Linked DNA regions of Draconibacterium halophilum. The protein of the gene in region 2 interacts with the protein of the main gene of each other region in a pairwise test. Links are inferred from orthologs where the notes say so. Each region holds a gene or a part of one and is shown on either strand. Other genes may lie near its edges.

Evidence for each region.
Region 1: the proteins of topA (region 2) and G0Q07_RS10365 interact in binary tests that used the Escherichia coli proteins (3 or more experiments, as listed by UniProt). The link is inferred for Draconibacterium halophilum from one-to-one orthologs.

What each region holds. Positions count from the first base shown.
Region 1 is NZ_CP048409.1:2,586,163-2,594,091, reverse strand. What follows is about bases 2,540-5,473. They hold G0Q07_RS10365 (IMPACT family protein), read left to right. Parts: upstream 2,540-3,672; coding sequence 3,673-4,275; downstream 4,276-5,473. Other genes in these bases: pyrB (aspartate carbamoyltransferase), read left to right, coding at 4,591-5,473; G0Q07_RS10370 (EamA family transporter), read left to right, coding at 2,816-3,673; dnaA (chromosomal replication initiator protein DnaA), read left to right, coding at 2,540-2,778. Outside these bases: G0Q07_RS10380 (MlaD family protein), read left to right, coding at 1-1,065; more of dnaA, read left to right, coding at 1,351-2,539; more of pyrB, read left to right, coding at 5,474-5,499; pyrI (aspartate carbamoyltransferase regulatory subunit), read left to right, coding at 5,507-5,980; G0Q07_RS10345 (zinc-binding alcohol dehydrogenase family protein), read right to left, coding at 6,313-7,329; G0Q07_RS10340 (amidohydrolase family protein), read right to left, coding at 7,345-7,929.
Region 2 is NZ_CP048409.1:620,083-628,084, forward strand. Bases 3,357-6,363 are described here. They hold topA (type I DNA topoisomerase), read left to right. Parts: upstream 3,357-3,696; coding sequence 3,697-6,030; downstream 6,031-6,363. Other genes in these bases: G0Q07_RS02320 (transglycosylase domain-containing protein), read right to left, coding at 3,357-3,483; G0Q07_RS02330 (arginase family protein), read left to right, coding at 6,084-6,363. Also shown: G0Q07_RS02310 (hypothetical protein), read left to right, coding at 5-430; G0Q07_RS02315 (nitroreductase family protein), read left to right, coding at 529-1,047; more of G0Q07_RS02320, read right to left, coding at 1,102-3,356; more of G0Q07_RS02330, read left to right, coding at 6,364-7,235; G0Q07_RS02335 (PorP/SprF family type IX secretion system membrane protein), read left to right, coding at 7,353-8,002. UniProt on the Escherichia coli protein: Releases the supercoiling and torsional tension of DNA, which is introduced during the DNA replication and transcription, by transiently cleaving and rejoining one strand of the DNA duplex.

The DNA.
Region 1 (7,929 bases), 2.0 Mb from region 2 along the record:
CAGGTAACCGAAGTAAAATTCGCTCCCGATAACAGCGGAAGACTGATTGTAACCTTTGCCGTTAACTCTTCATTTAAAATTCCGGTAGAATCTACCGCACGAATTATTAGCAGCGATATTATGGGGACACGGTCGATTGAGATTGTGTACAGTGGCGAAGATGAAATGTACCAATCAAATGACACCATACAGGGATCAATTGAAGCCGGTCTTAAAGACCAGGTGAGCATGCAGGTGCTCCCGCTAAAAAATAAAGCTGAAGAACTATTGAGCACTGTTGATTCAGCAATCACAGTTCTTACTGTTATTTTTAACGAAGATGCCCGCGAAAATCTGTCAACCAGTTTTGAAAAGATCAACCAAACAGTAGCAAACATTGAAGCTACAACTGCCGACCTTCAGGAAATAATGGAATCGGAAAAAGGAAATGTGAGAAGCATTGTTTCAAATATTGAAGAACTTACAGCAACTTTTAAAAACAATGCGGCTGAATTTGAGGCTACCCTTAAAAACCTGAATAGTTTTTCTGACACGCTGGCCAATGTATCGGTAACGCCTATTTTAAACAACCTGGCCGATGCATCGGCAAAAATAGAGAATGTGCTTGAGAAACTGAACAGCGAAGACAATTCTGCCGGTTTGTTGCTAAACGACGATGAATTGTATCAATCAATAAACATGCTTTCCGAAAATCTGGGCTTCCTGATTGGCGATATTCAACAAAATCCAAAACGTTATCTGCAGGTTTCTGCCTTCGATTTTGGCAAGGAGGTGTATATTAATACCAAAGATGATGCTTCGGCAAAAGACATTGTTTTTAAAGTTCACCTGGTTTCAACAAAATCAAAATTGAGTACAGATGCCGATATTTTTGAATCGATTGACAATATAGAAGAATACCATACCGGTGATGTTTATAACTATTTAACCGGCTCAACGAGCAAGTACAGTGAGATAGAGGAAATCTATCAAAATTTGCGTTTTCAATTTCCGGGATCAAGTATCGTAGCATTCAAAAATGGCCGGCTTATCAAGCTTAAGAAGGCTCTCAAACAAATACGGTAATTAACGCGAAATATTGATAATTATTTGCCCGAAAATCCGACCCCACCAGACCCTACCGGCTATATCGTTACAGTTCAATCACTTAATGGAAATGCGCTGATTTACAGACAGTTATAAATATTTCAAAAATTTGAAATTTTAATCGCCTGACATAGAACCCTATATGAGCGATGTTCTAATTGCAATAGATTTATGATTTTTTTTTTAACTTTTTTTTCACAACTTTTGTACTCGGAATACCACTAGGGAAATTTTTTGTAGAACCTCATTATCCAGCAATTGTAAATGAACATTGAATACAGAGATGCATGGGAGAAGTGCCTAAACGTTATAAAAGATAACGTACCTAACAGCAGCTTTAAAACCTGGTTCGAACCAATCGAACCGATTAAATTAGAAAACAAAGTATTAACAATTCAGGTTCCAAGCGCGTTCTTTTATGAGTACCTTGAAGAACAGTTTATAGACATTCTCCGCAAGACTCTTCGAATGGTTTTAGGTAACGGAGCCAAACTTGAATATAATGTTGTTTTAAGCAATAAAAACAGCAATGAACCGTATACTGTTAGTTACCCTACGAATAATAATAACAAAATTCAAAATAAACCACTTACTGTGCCATTAAAAGCAGAGGAAAAAGCAACAATAAAAAATCCTTTCATTATTCCGGGAATCCAGAAACTACAGATCGACCCGCAATTGAAACCGGACAATACCTTCGAAAATTTTGTTGAAGGCGATTGTAACCGTTTGGCCCGCAGTGCTGGTTATGCCGTGGCGCAAAATCCGGGAGGAACAGCTTTTAATCCTTTAATGATTTATGGAAACTCAGGTTTGGGAAAGACGCACTTGTCGCAGGCCATTGGCATACAAGTAAAAGAAAACTTCCCCGACAAAGTGGTTTTATATGTAAACGCAAATAAATTTCAGACGCAATTTACCGAAGCAACCCGTAATAATAACCGGAACGACTTTTTACATTTCTATCAAATGATTGATGTGTTGATTCTTGACGATGTGCACGAATTTGCAGGAAAAGAAAAAACACAAGAAACATTCTTCCACATTTTCAATCACTTGCACCAAATGGGAAAACAGCTGATTTTAACGTCAGACAAACCCCCTATCGAGCTTAAAGGAATGGAACAGCGATTATTATCGCGTTTTAAATGGGGACTGACGGCTGATTTGCAAACGCCCGACTTTGAAACGCGCATGGAAATTTTGCGCCGAAAAATATACAAAGACGGCATTACGCTTTCGGAAGAAGTGATGGAATACATCGCCTCGCATGTATCAAATAATGTTCGTGAGTTGGAAGGTGCACTGGTTTCATTGCTTGCACAATCGATGTTGAACAAGCGCGAAATTACACTTGAGTTAGCTGCCAAGTTGATTAACAAACTGGTGAAAAATTCAAAACGCGAACTTTCCATTGAATACATATCGAAAGTAGTTTGCGATTATTTCAGCATGCCGGTTGATGCGCTGCAAACCAAAACAAGGAAACGCGAAATCGTTCAGGCACGGCAAATCGCCATGTATTTCTCTAAAAGTTTAACAAAATACTCGTTAGCAAGTATTGGGGCACAAATTGGCAGTAAAGATCACGCTACTGTTCTTCACGCTTGTAAAACAGTGAATAACCTGAAAGATACCGATAAAAACTTCCGACAGTTCGTTGAGGATATAGAAAAGAAATTAAAAATGTAATATTGGCAGGCTTTTTAGCCTGCTTTTTTTTGCCCATATGATATATCTAATTCTGTGCATCCTTTCATCTTCAATGATTTATGTGATTTTTAGGGTTGCAAAAAATTACAACTGTAAACTTCAATCATTAATTACTATAAATTATTTAGCAGCCAGCTTGTTGGGCATTCTTTTATTTCAACCATTTGCAAATGGTAAAAATCCGGTAGCTCTTCCCCACTGGACACCTTTTGCTGTATTGCTCGGGATTCTATTCATTGCCATGTTTTACCTTATTGGTCACTCCTCGCAAAAGGCAGGAATAACAGTAACAACACTCGCCAATAAGTTATCACTTGTCTTTCCGGTAGCTTTTTCTCTTATCTATTTTAACGAACAGATTTCAACCATAAAAGCAATTGGAATTGTTACGGCTATAATTGCAGTTGGACTAACCGTTTACAAAAAAGAGATCACCAGAACAAACCTCATTTATATTGCTTTGCCCCTGTTTCTGTTTTTAGGTAGCGGAGTAATTGACTCATTGGTAAAGTATGTTCAGGCGGTAAAAATTGCAGACAATGAAACTTCATTGTATACCATTTTGGTTTTTACTGTTGCCTTTTTATGCGGAATTGTCATTTCAATTCTCACAAAAACATACCGGCAACGATTAAATCCGGCAACACTGGTTTTCGGGACACTTTTAGGAGTAGTTAATTTTGGTTCGCTGTATTTTATTATAAAAGCATTATATAATTCGGGACTGGAAAGCTCGCTTGTTTTTGCACTGAATAATATGGCCATTGTAGCACTTACAGCCATTTTGGGTAATTTACTTTTTAAAGAACGACTGAATAAGGTTAACTTTGCCGGAGTTATTTTAGCACTCATCAGTTTATATTTCTTGTTATAATGGACGATCAATATAAAACCATAGAAACACCGAGTACCGGCTACTTTAAAGACAAAGGCAGCAAATTTTACTCGTATGCCTATCCTTTAAAAAATGAAGACGAAGTGAAAGAGCTGGTTAACGCATTAAAAAAAGAACACCACAGCGCGCGTCATCATTGTTATGCATGGCGATTGGGAACTGAAGAAATACGCACACGGGCCAACGACGACGGCGAACCATCATCTACAGCAGGAAAACCCATTTTAGGGCAATTACAAAGTTACGATGTAACAAATATTCTGGTGGTGGTAGTTCGTTATTTCGGAGGCACACTGCTCGGTGTTAGTGGCCTTATCAATGCTTACCGGTCGGCTACTGTTGAAGCACTGAACAATGCTAATATTTTATCAAAACTCATTGAAATTCAGTATGAACTGAAATTTGAGTACGATATGCTGAATACAGTAATGAACAAGCTGAAACAGGACAACTACGATATTGTAACGACCGATTTCCAGGAAAGCTGCCGATTGATATTTAAAGCCCGAAAATCGGAGGATGAGAGCGCTTTCGGATCGTTTAAAGAAATATACGGGATAGAAATAAAGCGATTCAGTTAGAATTTCTTTTGTGTTAATAAAATGCTGATAAGTACGCCAAACTATTTTTGACAAACGTTAGCTAACACTGTATTTTTGAAGCATGATGCTACGCGTGATATTCCACTCTGATTTTCTTGAGCGAGGCACTAAAAAACGCTTTGAGAATATTTCTTTTTCCCATCGCAGCATTAGACGATTTTTAAAGGCAATCGTTTTTTTCTACAAAAAAGGTTCTACTTTTTTTCAAATTAAAGAAGACCAACATTTTATTTTCAAAAATGTTGGTCTTCTTTTTTTACGTCAACTACATTATCAAATTCAATATTTAAGGCAATGAAGAAGGATTTAATTTCAATCACAGATTTCTCGAAAGAAGAATATCTGAGAATTATGGAACTGGCTGCGGATTTTGAGAAGAATCCAAACCAGGAGCTTTTGAAAGGGAAAGTTGTTGCTTCCCTTTTTTTTGAGCCATCAACACGCACACGCTTAAGTTTCGAAACGGCCATTAATCGATTGGGAGGACGAATTGTTGGTTTTGCTGATCCCGACAGCTCGAGTGCTACAAAAGGAGAAACGCTGCACGACACCATAAGAATGGTAAGCAACTATGCCGACATTATTGTAATGCGCCATCCGCTGGAAGGTGCAGCACGCTATGCTGCAGAAGTGTCCAGTGTTCCCATTATAAATGCCGGAGACGGTGCCAATCAGCACCCAACACAAACGCTTCTCGATATGTATTCCATTTTAAAAACTCAGGGAACACTTGATGATCTGAACCTGTTTATGGTTGGCGATCTTAAATTTGGAAGAACTGTACACTCGCTACTGCAAGCCATGTCAGTTTTCGAGAATCCGATTTTCAACTTCATTGCCCCCGAAAGTCTGCAAATGCCACGCGGTTTTAAACACCACCTTGAAGAAAGAGGCATTCGTTATTTTGAGCACGAAGAGTTTACCGATATTATTTCAGAAGCAGATATTATTTACATGACCCGCGTTCAAAAAGAACGTTTCTCTGATCCTATCGAATACGAAAAAGTTAAAGATGTGTATATTCTAAATAAAGCAATGCTGGAAAATACCAAACCAAATGTTCGGGTATTACATCCGCTTCCACGCGTTAACGAAATTGCCACCGATGTTGACAGCAGCGAAAAAGCTTATTATTTTGAACAGGCACTGAATGGTGTTTTCACCCGCGAAGCGATTATTTCACATGTAATGAACCTTAAATAATACCGCCATGGAAAAAAATGATATGAAAAAGAAGCTGAAATTAAAAGTCAGCGCCATTAAAGACGGAACAGTGATCGACCATATCCCTGCAAAAAGTTTATTTGAGGTAATAACAATATTGGGTCTTGATACGATTGAAAACCAAATCACTTTTGGAACTAACCTCGAAAGTGGAAAGCTGGGAGCAAAAGCAATTATCAAAGTTTCTGATAAATTTTTTGAAAATGATGAAATCAACAAAATTGCGTTGATTGCACCACACGCCAAACTCAATATCATAAGAGATTACGAGGTGGCCGAAAAGAAAATTGTTGAGATTCCACAAAAGATTACAGGGATTGTAAAATGCTTTAATCCAAAGTGTATTACTAACCACGAAAAGATAACCTCCTGTTTTAGTGTAATTAACACTAGTCCGGTTGCCTTAAAATGCAGATACTGCGAAAAAATAACTGCCGAAGACGAAATAAAAATGTTGTAAGAATTAATTGTTTTCTATTAAATCCGCCTTTTTAAAGAAACAAGAAGGCGGATTTTTTATATATTTGCACGTCCAAAATCGGAGCGGAAATAAACACCGAAAGTTTTGGAAGTTAATACCAAAATTGCCCAGTTGGTGGAATTGGTAGACACGCTAGTTTCAGGGACTAGTGCTCGCAAGGGCGTGAAGGTTCGAGTCCTTTACTGGGCACTTTGAGAAAATCAAAGAATTTCAAAAGCACTTAAAATCAATGATTTAAGTGCTTTTCTTTTTAGTGAAATACCAAAAAAGGCCATATACATGGCCTAATTGGGAAGTTTTACTGATTTAATTTAGAACTGAACCAGTATTTTCATAATTTTCCCTGGGTCTTCAGACCATTCTTTCATTGCCATTGGCGCGTCCTCCGGACTTACCGTTTTTGAGATCAATATCTTCTCATCAATGTGGCTGCTTTTCAGATACTTTATCACTGCTTCAAAGTCTGACGGATTTGCATTGCGCGATCCCATTATTTCCAATTCTTTCTGCACCCAAAGCTTAGTTGTGAATGATACCTCCGTACCGGCATAACCAATACAAACTACCCGACCTGCATATGCAACTTCGTCAATGGCGGCACGGTATGTAAGCGGATTTCCTGCAGCTTCAATTGCTACATTTGGACCATCTCCATTTGTAATTTCATGAAGTTCTTCGTGTAAATCCTGATCTCTCGAATTAATTGTGAAATCGGCACCCAACTGTTGAGCAATTTTGAGTTTCACATTATCGATATCTACCGCAATAACCGTCGCGCCACGCAGTTTTGCACGCACAATTGCCCCGCTTCCAATCATTCCACAACCAAATATCACGACTATATCAATATCTGTAACTTTTCCGTTGTCGATGGCGTGAAAACCAACAGTTAGCGGCTCTACCAAAGCAAGTTGCACTTCCGACAAAGCTTCATGTTTTAACACTTTTTGCCATGGAACAGCAATGTATTGTGCCATTGCCCCTTCGCGCTGAACCCCCAGAGTCTCATTAAAACGGCAGGCATTAAAACGCTTTTGTTTACACGACGAGCATTGTCCACAATTGGTATAAGGAACAACTGTAACAGCTTGTCCTTTCTGAAATCCTTCAGGAACATTCTCTCCGGTTTTTTCGATAACTGCCGATATTTCATGCCCCGGAATACGAGGGTAGCGTACCATTGGATTTTTCCCGAGGTAAGTACTTAAATCGGAGCCACAAAACCCTACATATTTTATTTTAAGAAGAACATCTCCTTTTCCAATTTGCGGCATTTCCCGTTCTACTATTTTTACCTCGCCGGGATTAGTTATTTCAATTGCTTTCATTTATTTGTACAAAAATTAAATATTGTATATCCTTTGTGCATTTTCATACAGGATTAAATCCTGTTCGTCTATCGTAAACTTTGAAATAGATTTTTTAACCAAAAAAATCCAGTTGGAATAGCTTGTGGCTACCAGGCATACTGGCCAGTCGGAACCAAACATCAGCCGAGACGGGCCAAAAACCTCAAAAACTGTTTCTAAATACGGGGTGAGTTGTTCTTCTGTCCATAGTTTGTAGTCAGCCTCGGTAACCATTCCGCTTATTTTACACGAAACGTTTTCGCGTTTTGCCAACTCTTTTATGTTTTTTGCCCAGGGTTCCAATTCGTTTATTTTAATTTTGGGCTTCGCAATATGATCTACGACAAACTGCTGTTCGGGATGCTGATCAACAAAATGTATCGTATTGGGCAGTTGGTGTTCAAAAACAAGAATATCATAAACCAGATTGTAGTCTTTTAATAGTGAAATTCCACAATTAAAATCTTTCCTTAAAATGAATTCGGGATCAAGTTCTCCCTGAACCACGTGCCGAACACCTTTCAACCACTGATTGCTTTTATATTCTTCTAAAATCTGTTTAATGTTTTTGTCTGCCAG
Region 2 (8,002 bases):
GCGAATGAGTTTATCACTGCTCGTTTTTGTTCTGTCGACAATTATTGGAGTAGTGATTTACGAGATATTCTTTGATTTGAATCCGAATGGATTAAATATAAAAATGGCAGGTCTAATTGTTGTCGGAACATTTAGTATTTCGTTGCTCCTAAGTTTTCTGATGTGTTACAAATATTACCAGGATTTACAATTCAATGAAAAAGTTCAGGTAATAAAAACCTTGAGAAACAAATCAAAGTCAACTATTTATCATGCCTCTGCACTGGGCAGCAACATTTCTAAGGCTTATAATGAAAAGTTTGAGTTTGTAGTTGACGATATAAAGCTCGACGTTGATAAAGAATTGTTTGAGCATTGTGCCGAGGGGGATCAATTGATTTTAAATTATGCTCCAAAAAGTGAATATCTGTTGAGTATTGAAAAGAAGTAGTATTCGCAAGATTTAATTCTATTTAAAAATATGAAAATGGCATTTCGGATTGAGGTACCATTTTTTTATGCGTATTATTAGCTTTGCAAAAAAAAACAATGATCGAAATACTAAGAAACCGACGCAGCATTCGTAAATACACCGATCAGAAGATCGAACCCGAAAAAATAGAGTTATTAAAAGAGGCTGCTTTACGCTCGCCGTCATCAAAAAATATCAATCCCTGGGAGTTTATTTTTGTTGACGACAAAATGTTGATCGAGAAGCTAAAAAGCTGCAAGCCTCATGGTGTTGCACCACTTTCAACGGCACCGCTTGCCATTGTTGTTTGCGCCAACGAAACCCTTAACGATGTTTGGGTGGAAGATTGTTCCATAGCTTCTATTTTGTTACAACTAACCGCACAATCACTGGATTTGGGAAGTTGCTGGGTACAAATTAGAAAACGTATGCACGATGAAACAATTTCGGCGGAAAAGTACATTCAGGATTTGCTAAATATCCGTGAGAACTTCAGAGTGCTGAGCATTGTAACTGTTGGTTATCCTGAAAAGTGGAGAGAAGGCAAGCCATTTGATGAGCTGCAGTTTGAGAAGATAAAAATCAATAAGATGTAAGATGTAAAAGTCAGTGATACCCTCACTCTGTGTGAGGGTATCACTTTATAATGTTTAAAAGAAATCGTTGAATTCTTCCGGAGTTCTATTCTTTTTCTCCAGTTCATCGCAATCGAGGTTAATGTTAAATTCAGCAGGTTTTTTGAACTCCATCTTGTTTTCTTTGTATCCGATAGATTCGTCGGCCAAAACTTTTTTGTAGAAATAACCCCAAATTGGCAGCGCCATGTTTGCACCCTGCCCCGATCCAATGGTGCGGAAATGTATACTTCGCAAATCAGCGCCTGTCCAAACACCGGCAGTAAGTTTTGGTGTTGTACCAATAAACCAACCATCGGAGTGGTTTTGTGTGGTTCCTGTTTTTCCGGCAATTGGCATGGTAAATTGGCCATACTCTTTTGTTACTCTTTCGCGCCAAAGATTTGAACCACGCAAACGAGCTCCGGTACCATCTGGGCTTATTACTCCTTCCAACAAATTCAACATTAAATAAGCTGTTTCTTCGTCAATAGCTTCATGTTTTTCAGGATTAAAACGGGCAATTACATTACCATGTCGATCTTCAATTCGGGTTACAAAATACGGTTTGGTGTAAACTCCTAAATTGGCATAGGTATTGAATGCTCCAACCATTTCGTAAAGTGTTACATCCGAAACACCTAAAAACATGGAGTTTACAGCTTCAATCGGGCTATAAATACCCATGCGTTTCATCACATCAACCACAGCTTGTGGATTAAACTGCTTTAATACCCAGGCCGAAATACGGTTTTTAGAGTTGGCAAGGCCCCATTTAAGAGTGACCATTTTTCCGTCCATTTCCGGATCAACATCAGCATCTTTGGGTTCGTAAATACTGCCGTCCCATTGTTGAAATTGTTGACTTACATACGGCACTTTTGTGCAAGGTGTTAGTCCGTTTTGCATAGCGAGCGTGTACAAAAATGGTTTAACAGTAGAGCCAACCTGGCGTTTTCCACCTTTTACCATGTCGTACATAAAATGCTTGTAGTTGGGGCCGCCAACGTATGCTTTTACTTTCCCCGATTCGGTGTCCATAGCCATAAACGAGGAGCGGAAATAGCGCAGGTAATGTTTTATTGAATCCATCGGAGTCATCAAGGTGTCTACTTCGCCACTCCATTCAAAAACAGACATCTCAACGGGTTCGTTAAACGTTTCCTTAATCTCCGAAAAGCTCTTGCCAGCTAGATTCATTACCCGGTAACGTTCGCTTTTTCGGATTTCCCGGTTCAATAGGTTTTCCACCTCTTCGCGGCCCATGTTATTGGCAAAAGGAGGATTGTTTAGCCCCTCCATGCTTCCATCGAACAGGGGCTGCAGGTCGTAACGCAAATGTTGCTCAACGGCTTCAACCGCATATTTTTGCATGCGCGAGTCGAGCGTTGTGTATATCTTTAAACCATCGGTGTAAATATTGTAAGGTTCGCCATTGGCTTTTTTGTTTTTGTTACACCAGCCATATAGCGGATTGTTTTCCCATTCATCCAGATCTTCAATGTATTTTTGCTCTTGCCACGAGGCATAATTATCGCGCTCCGGTTTTTTGGCTGTCAGCGCTAAACGCAGGTATTCGCGGAAATATGGTGCCGGTCCGAGTTTGTAATCAACTTTATTATATTCCAGATCGAGTGGGAGTAGTTTAGCAGAATCGGCAACTTCGGGAGTGATGTAGCCATATTTTTCCATCTGAGCCAGCACTACATTTCGGCGTTGTAATACCATGCCGGGGCGACGAATAGGGTTATAAAGCGAAGAGTTTTTAGCCATTCCAACCAGCATAGCGGCCTGGTGAAGCTTCAGCGAATCCGGCTGAGCATTAAAATAAACATCGGCTGCCGAACGAATTCCAACGGCGTTGTTCAGGTAATCGTATTTGTTCAGGTACATCAGAATAATCTCTTCCTTGGTGTAACTGCGCTCAAGTTTTACTGCTATCACCCACTCTTTAAATTTTCGCAGTACCAACTCCAGGCTACTTGAAAAACCATCGCGCGGAAAAAGCATTTTTGCCAACTGTTGACTTAAAGTACTTCCGCCGCCTGAGCTGGTATCGCCGATAACAATTCCTTTTACAACACGAATTAGTCCACGAAAATCAATTCCCGAATGATCGTAAAAACGAACATCCTCTGTTGCAATCAACGCGTTTATTAAATGTGGAGGCAGATTCTCGTAGTTTACGTAGCTGCGGTTCTCCTGATTGAAATATTTATCAATGGAAGGACCATCTTCAAAATAGATCTCCGTTGCCAGAATATTTTGTGGGTTTTCCAGCTCCTTAAAACTTGGCATAAAACCCAGGTTCCCCTTGGCTATCAGGAAGAAAAGGAAAAAAGCCGAAACGAGCCCCAGGGCAACGATCGACCAAAAAATAATGATGTATGTTTTAAAGCTTTTTTTTGTTTCGCTCATGAATTTCACTCATTTTAATGTGGCAACAAATATATACCATTCTGTTATGGCAACAAGCTAATTAACGCCTCGAAATTGGATATTATTTTATTTTTTAAAAAATAAAATCGTCATTTTCAATTAAATAGAAAATAAAAAATAGCTCATTAAATTTTGAACTTAGCTCATCATTTTCTTTAATTTGCAGAATTTTTAGAACGGATTAGAAAGAATATGCACAAAAACCTGGTTATAGTCGAGTCCCCTGCAAAGGCGAAAACAATAGAAGGATTTCTTGGAGATGGATACGTGGTGACCTCAAGCATGGGTCATGTTAGAGACCTGGAAAAGAAAGACTTCGGGATTGATATTGAGAACAATTATCAACCCAGATATAAAGTTTCTTCCGATAAGAAGAAAATAGTAACAGAACTGAAAAAGTTAGCAAAGGAGGCCGAAACGGTATGGCTGGCTTCCGATGAAGACCGCGAGGGAGAGGCAATAGCCTGGCACCTGAAAGAGGTGTTGAAGCTGAAAGATGATAAAATAAAACGAATTGTTTTTCACGAAATTACCAAAGATGCAATTACGCGTGCCGTTGAAAATCCAAGAGATATTGACCAGCATTTGGTAAATGCGCAACAGGCCCGTCGCGTGTTAGACCGCATTGTGGGTTTCGAGGTGTCGCCGGTTTTGTGGAAAAAAGTTAAACCATCGTTAAGTGCCGGAAGGGTGCAATCGGTAGCGGTTCGTTTAATTGTTGAACGCGAACGCGAAATCCGCAATTTTAACTCGGAAACCTGGTTTCGTGTAAACGGATACTTTTTAGTGTCGGATGAAAAAGGGAATACCACCGAATTAAAAGCAGAACTTTCAAAACGTTTTAAAACCCGCGATGAGGCTAATGATTTTCTCGAAAAGTGCAAAACTGCCGATTTTAAAGTAAGCGATGTGGTAAAAAAACCGGGGAAACGATCGCCGGCGCAACCATTTACAACATCTACCTTGCAGCAGGAAGCCAGTAGAAAGCTGGGATTTTCGGTGTCGCAAACAATGGCGGTTGCCCAGCGATTGTATGAAAGTGGTAAGATTACCTACATGCGTACCGACTCGGTGAACTTATCGGGGCTGGCTATAAATACTTCGAAACAAAAGATTACAGAGCTTCATGGTGAAAACTATGTGAAAATCAGGAAGTTCAAAAATAAATCTAAAGGAGCCCAGGAAGCGCACGAGGCTATTCGTCCTACCTATATGGAAAACCAAACGGTTGACGGATCGTCGCAGGAGCAGCGTTTGTACGAGTTGATCTGGAAGCGCACGATTGCTTCGCAAATGGCCGATGCAATTTTAGAACGTACCAATGTTACAATCGACGTGTCGAATGCAACGGAGAAATTTCAGGCAACCGGTGAGGTAATTGTTTTCGATGGTTTCCTGAAGGTTTACATTGAATCGACCGACGATGAAAATACAAACGGAAGTGGGCAATCGCTTATTCCGCCTGTGCATGTAAACGATCCTCTAGAGATGACGTCGGTAATTTCAACACAGCGTTTTTCGCAACGTCCGCCGCGTTTTACTGAAGCATCGTTGGTTAAACGTCTTGAAGAGCTGGGTATTGGCCGTCCGTCAACCTATGCGCCAACCATTACAACGGTTCAGAACAGAAACTACGTTGTAAAAGAGGAGCGTCCCGGAGTGGAACGGAATTATAACGTTCTTACGCTAAAAGACGGAAAAATTAAAGAGGAAGAAAAGACCGAGATTACCGGTGCTGAAAAAAATAAACTGTTCCCAACCGATATTGGTATTGTTGTTAACGATTTTCTCATGGATAATTTCGATGAGATAATGGATTACAACTTTACCGCAAATGTTGAAAAAGAATTTGATGATATTGCCGATGGGAAAAGAGTGTGGAACGAGATGATCGATAAATTTTATCAGCCGTTTCATGGCAAAGTGGAGCACGCCCTTGAAAATGCAGAGCGCTCAAAAGGAGAACGTATTCTGGGTGTCGATCCAAAAACGGGAAAACAAGTTTCGGTAAAAATCGGACGTTATGGCCCGTTGGCTCAACTTGGTGAAACTTCGCAGGAAGAAGATACTGAGAAACCACAGTTCTCAAGCTTGCGTACCGGTCAGCATATCGAAACAATTACGTTGGAAGAAGCACTTGATTTATTTAAACTTCCGCGCGAGCTGGGTGAATACGAAGACAAAAAGGTAACCGTTGCTATTGGTCGCTTTGGTCCGTATGTGCGTCACGATAATAAATTTGTTTCGCTCGGAAAAGAAGATGATCCATATTCGGTAAAGCTCGACAGGGCGATTGAATTGATTGAAGCCAAACGTGAAAAAGATCGTAAAGCAGTTATTAAGATATTTGATGAAGATGCAGAACTTCAGGTGCTTAATGGCAGATGGGGACCCTACATAAAGCATAAAAAGAAAAATTATAAGATACCAAAAACAACAAAGGCTGAGGAGCTAACTTACGATGATTGTATAAAGATCATTGAATCGGCTCCGGAGCCTAAAAACCGACGTGGTAGAAAAAAATAAAGAATAAAGGCAGGTGATTTGATCATTTGCCTTTATTTTTAAAAGCAAAAAAAATGAATTTGTTTCCCTACTTTGATGCGGTTGATTTTTCGCAGTATGTCGACAATGTGCCTTTTGCCTGGAAATATTCGATGGGTGGCACCATTGAAAAGAATACGCATAAACTTCAGGAAGGCCGTTTGAAAAACATTGAGCTGGCCATTGTTGGTGTTCCGTTTAACAGTGGGCACGATGATTTTGAAAGAACGGCAACACCAGATAAATTGCGTAAGGCATTTTATCGTTTAGCAGATGTTCGGAAACTAAACATTGTCGATCTTGGTAATTTAAAAGCATCAACCAGTCACAAGGGGAACTATCTGGCACTGCGCGATGTGGTTGATTATTTGAATGAATTAGACATTGTAACCATTATTTTAGGAGGAAGCCAGGATTACAGCTACGGTGTTTGTCAGGCTTTCAGGTCTGATCCTTTTTTCTCGTTAACTGCTGTTGATGCCTTTTTAGATGTTAAAAAGGGTGTTGAATCGTTAAGCTCAACAAATTACTTATCGCAGGTTTTTAAAACCATGCCCGATCTTTTTCAGTTTAGCTTGCTGGCTTATCAAAGTCATTATGTTCCCGATATTTATTTTGAGAAGACCAAGGGAATTAATGCTCATTTGCGGCTGGGGAAATTACGAGATAATTTAAGTGGTGCTGAACCCGTTCTCCGAAACAGTGACTTTTTAACTTTTGATATGGCGGCTTTTAAGTATTCCGAAACAGCAAATAGTTTAAATCTTCCGAATGGTTTATATGCCGACGAAGCCTGCCAGTTAATGAAATACGCCGGAGCAAGTAACCGAATGAAAGTATTCGGATTATTTGGATTAAATATTGATTCGGAAACGGTGGAGTTGTCCGTAAATCTGGCAGCACAACTGGTTTGGTATTTTGTTCAGGGCTACTTAATAAGAGACAAGCGAAAACCGGAGCAGGGCGATGGTTTCTCCACCTTTAGTGTGGAAATACCAGAATTATCAGGGCCTCTGGTATTTTGCAAAAACGAAGATACCGGGCAGTTGTGGGTTCAGGTTCAAGCCATAAATAACGAAACCTTATATTTTGCCTGTTCAGAAAAGGATTATGAAGCAGCCAGTGGCAACGAAATTCCTGAGTTATGGTTGAAATATGTGCAAAAAACCGATGAAATATTAAAATAATACCCCTTTATAACCGTTCTTTGCATACCTTGTTAACAGTTGATTGTTACAAACAACTATATTTTGTTTCTTTGCCACAGCAGAGAAAAGGCTAAATTGCCCTATGAAAAGAGAAGTATGAGAAAGGCTGTATCTTTTTTATTTATTATAATGTCGGTTACAATAGTTACTCACGGTCAGCAAGATCCTCAGTACACCAATAATATGTTTTATAAGTTGGGTGTAAACCCAGGGTATGCCGGTGCTGAAGATGCAATTAATGGCATATTGTTAAACCGTTATCAGTGGTCGGGATTCGAAGGAGCCCCAAAAACACTGGTTTTTAGCGTTGATGCAGCAATTAATGCTTTTGGTTCTCCAGGAGGGATTGGAGTAAACGTGATTAGCGATGAATGGGGGTTTTATAAAAATACGTGGGTGAACTTAAATTATTCATACAAGGTAACAACCGCATTAGGAACGTTAGGACTTGGTATTTCCCCCGGAATTTTTAATTTTAACATTAGTCCTGAATGGGACGTGCCGCAGGGAGAGATGTATACACCGGCTGAATCAGATCCTTCTGTTCCAAATGAAGAAGCCAGCCAGATTACATTCGATGTAGGTTTTGGTGCTTATTTGTACACCAATAAATATTATGCCGGGTTTTCGGCAACACATATCAATCAGGGAGAAGTAATGTACGACGATGTAGCGGTTGATTTTTTGGCTCGACACTATTATTTTACTGGCGGATACAATATTAAACTATCCGATCCGTTATTTGA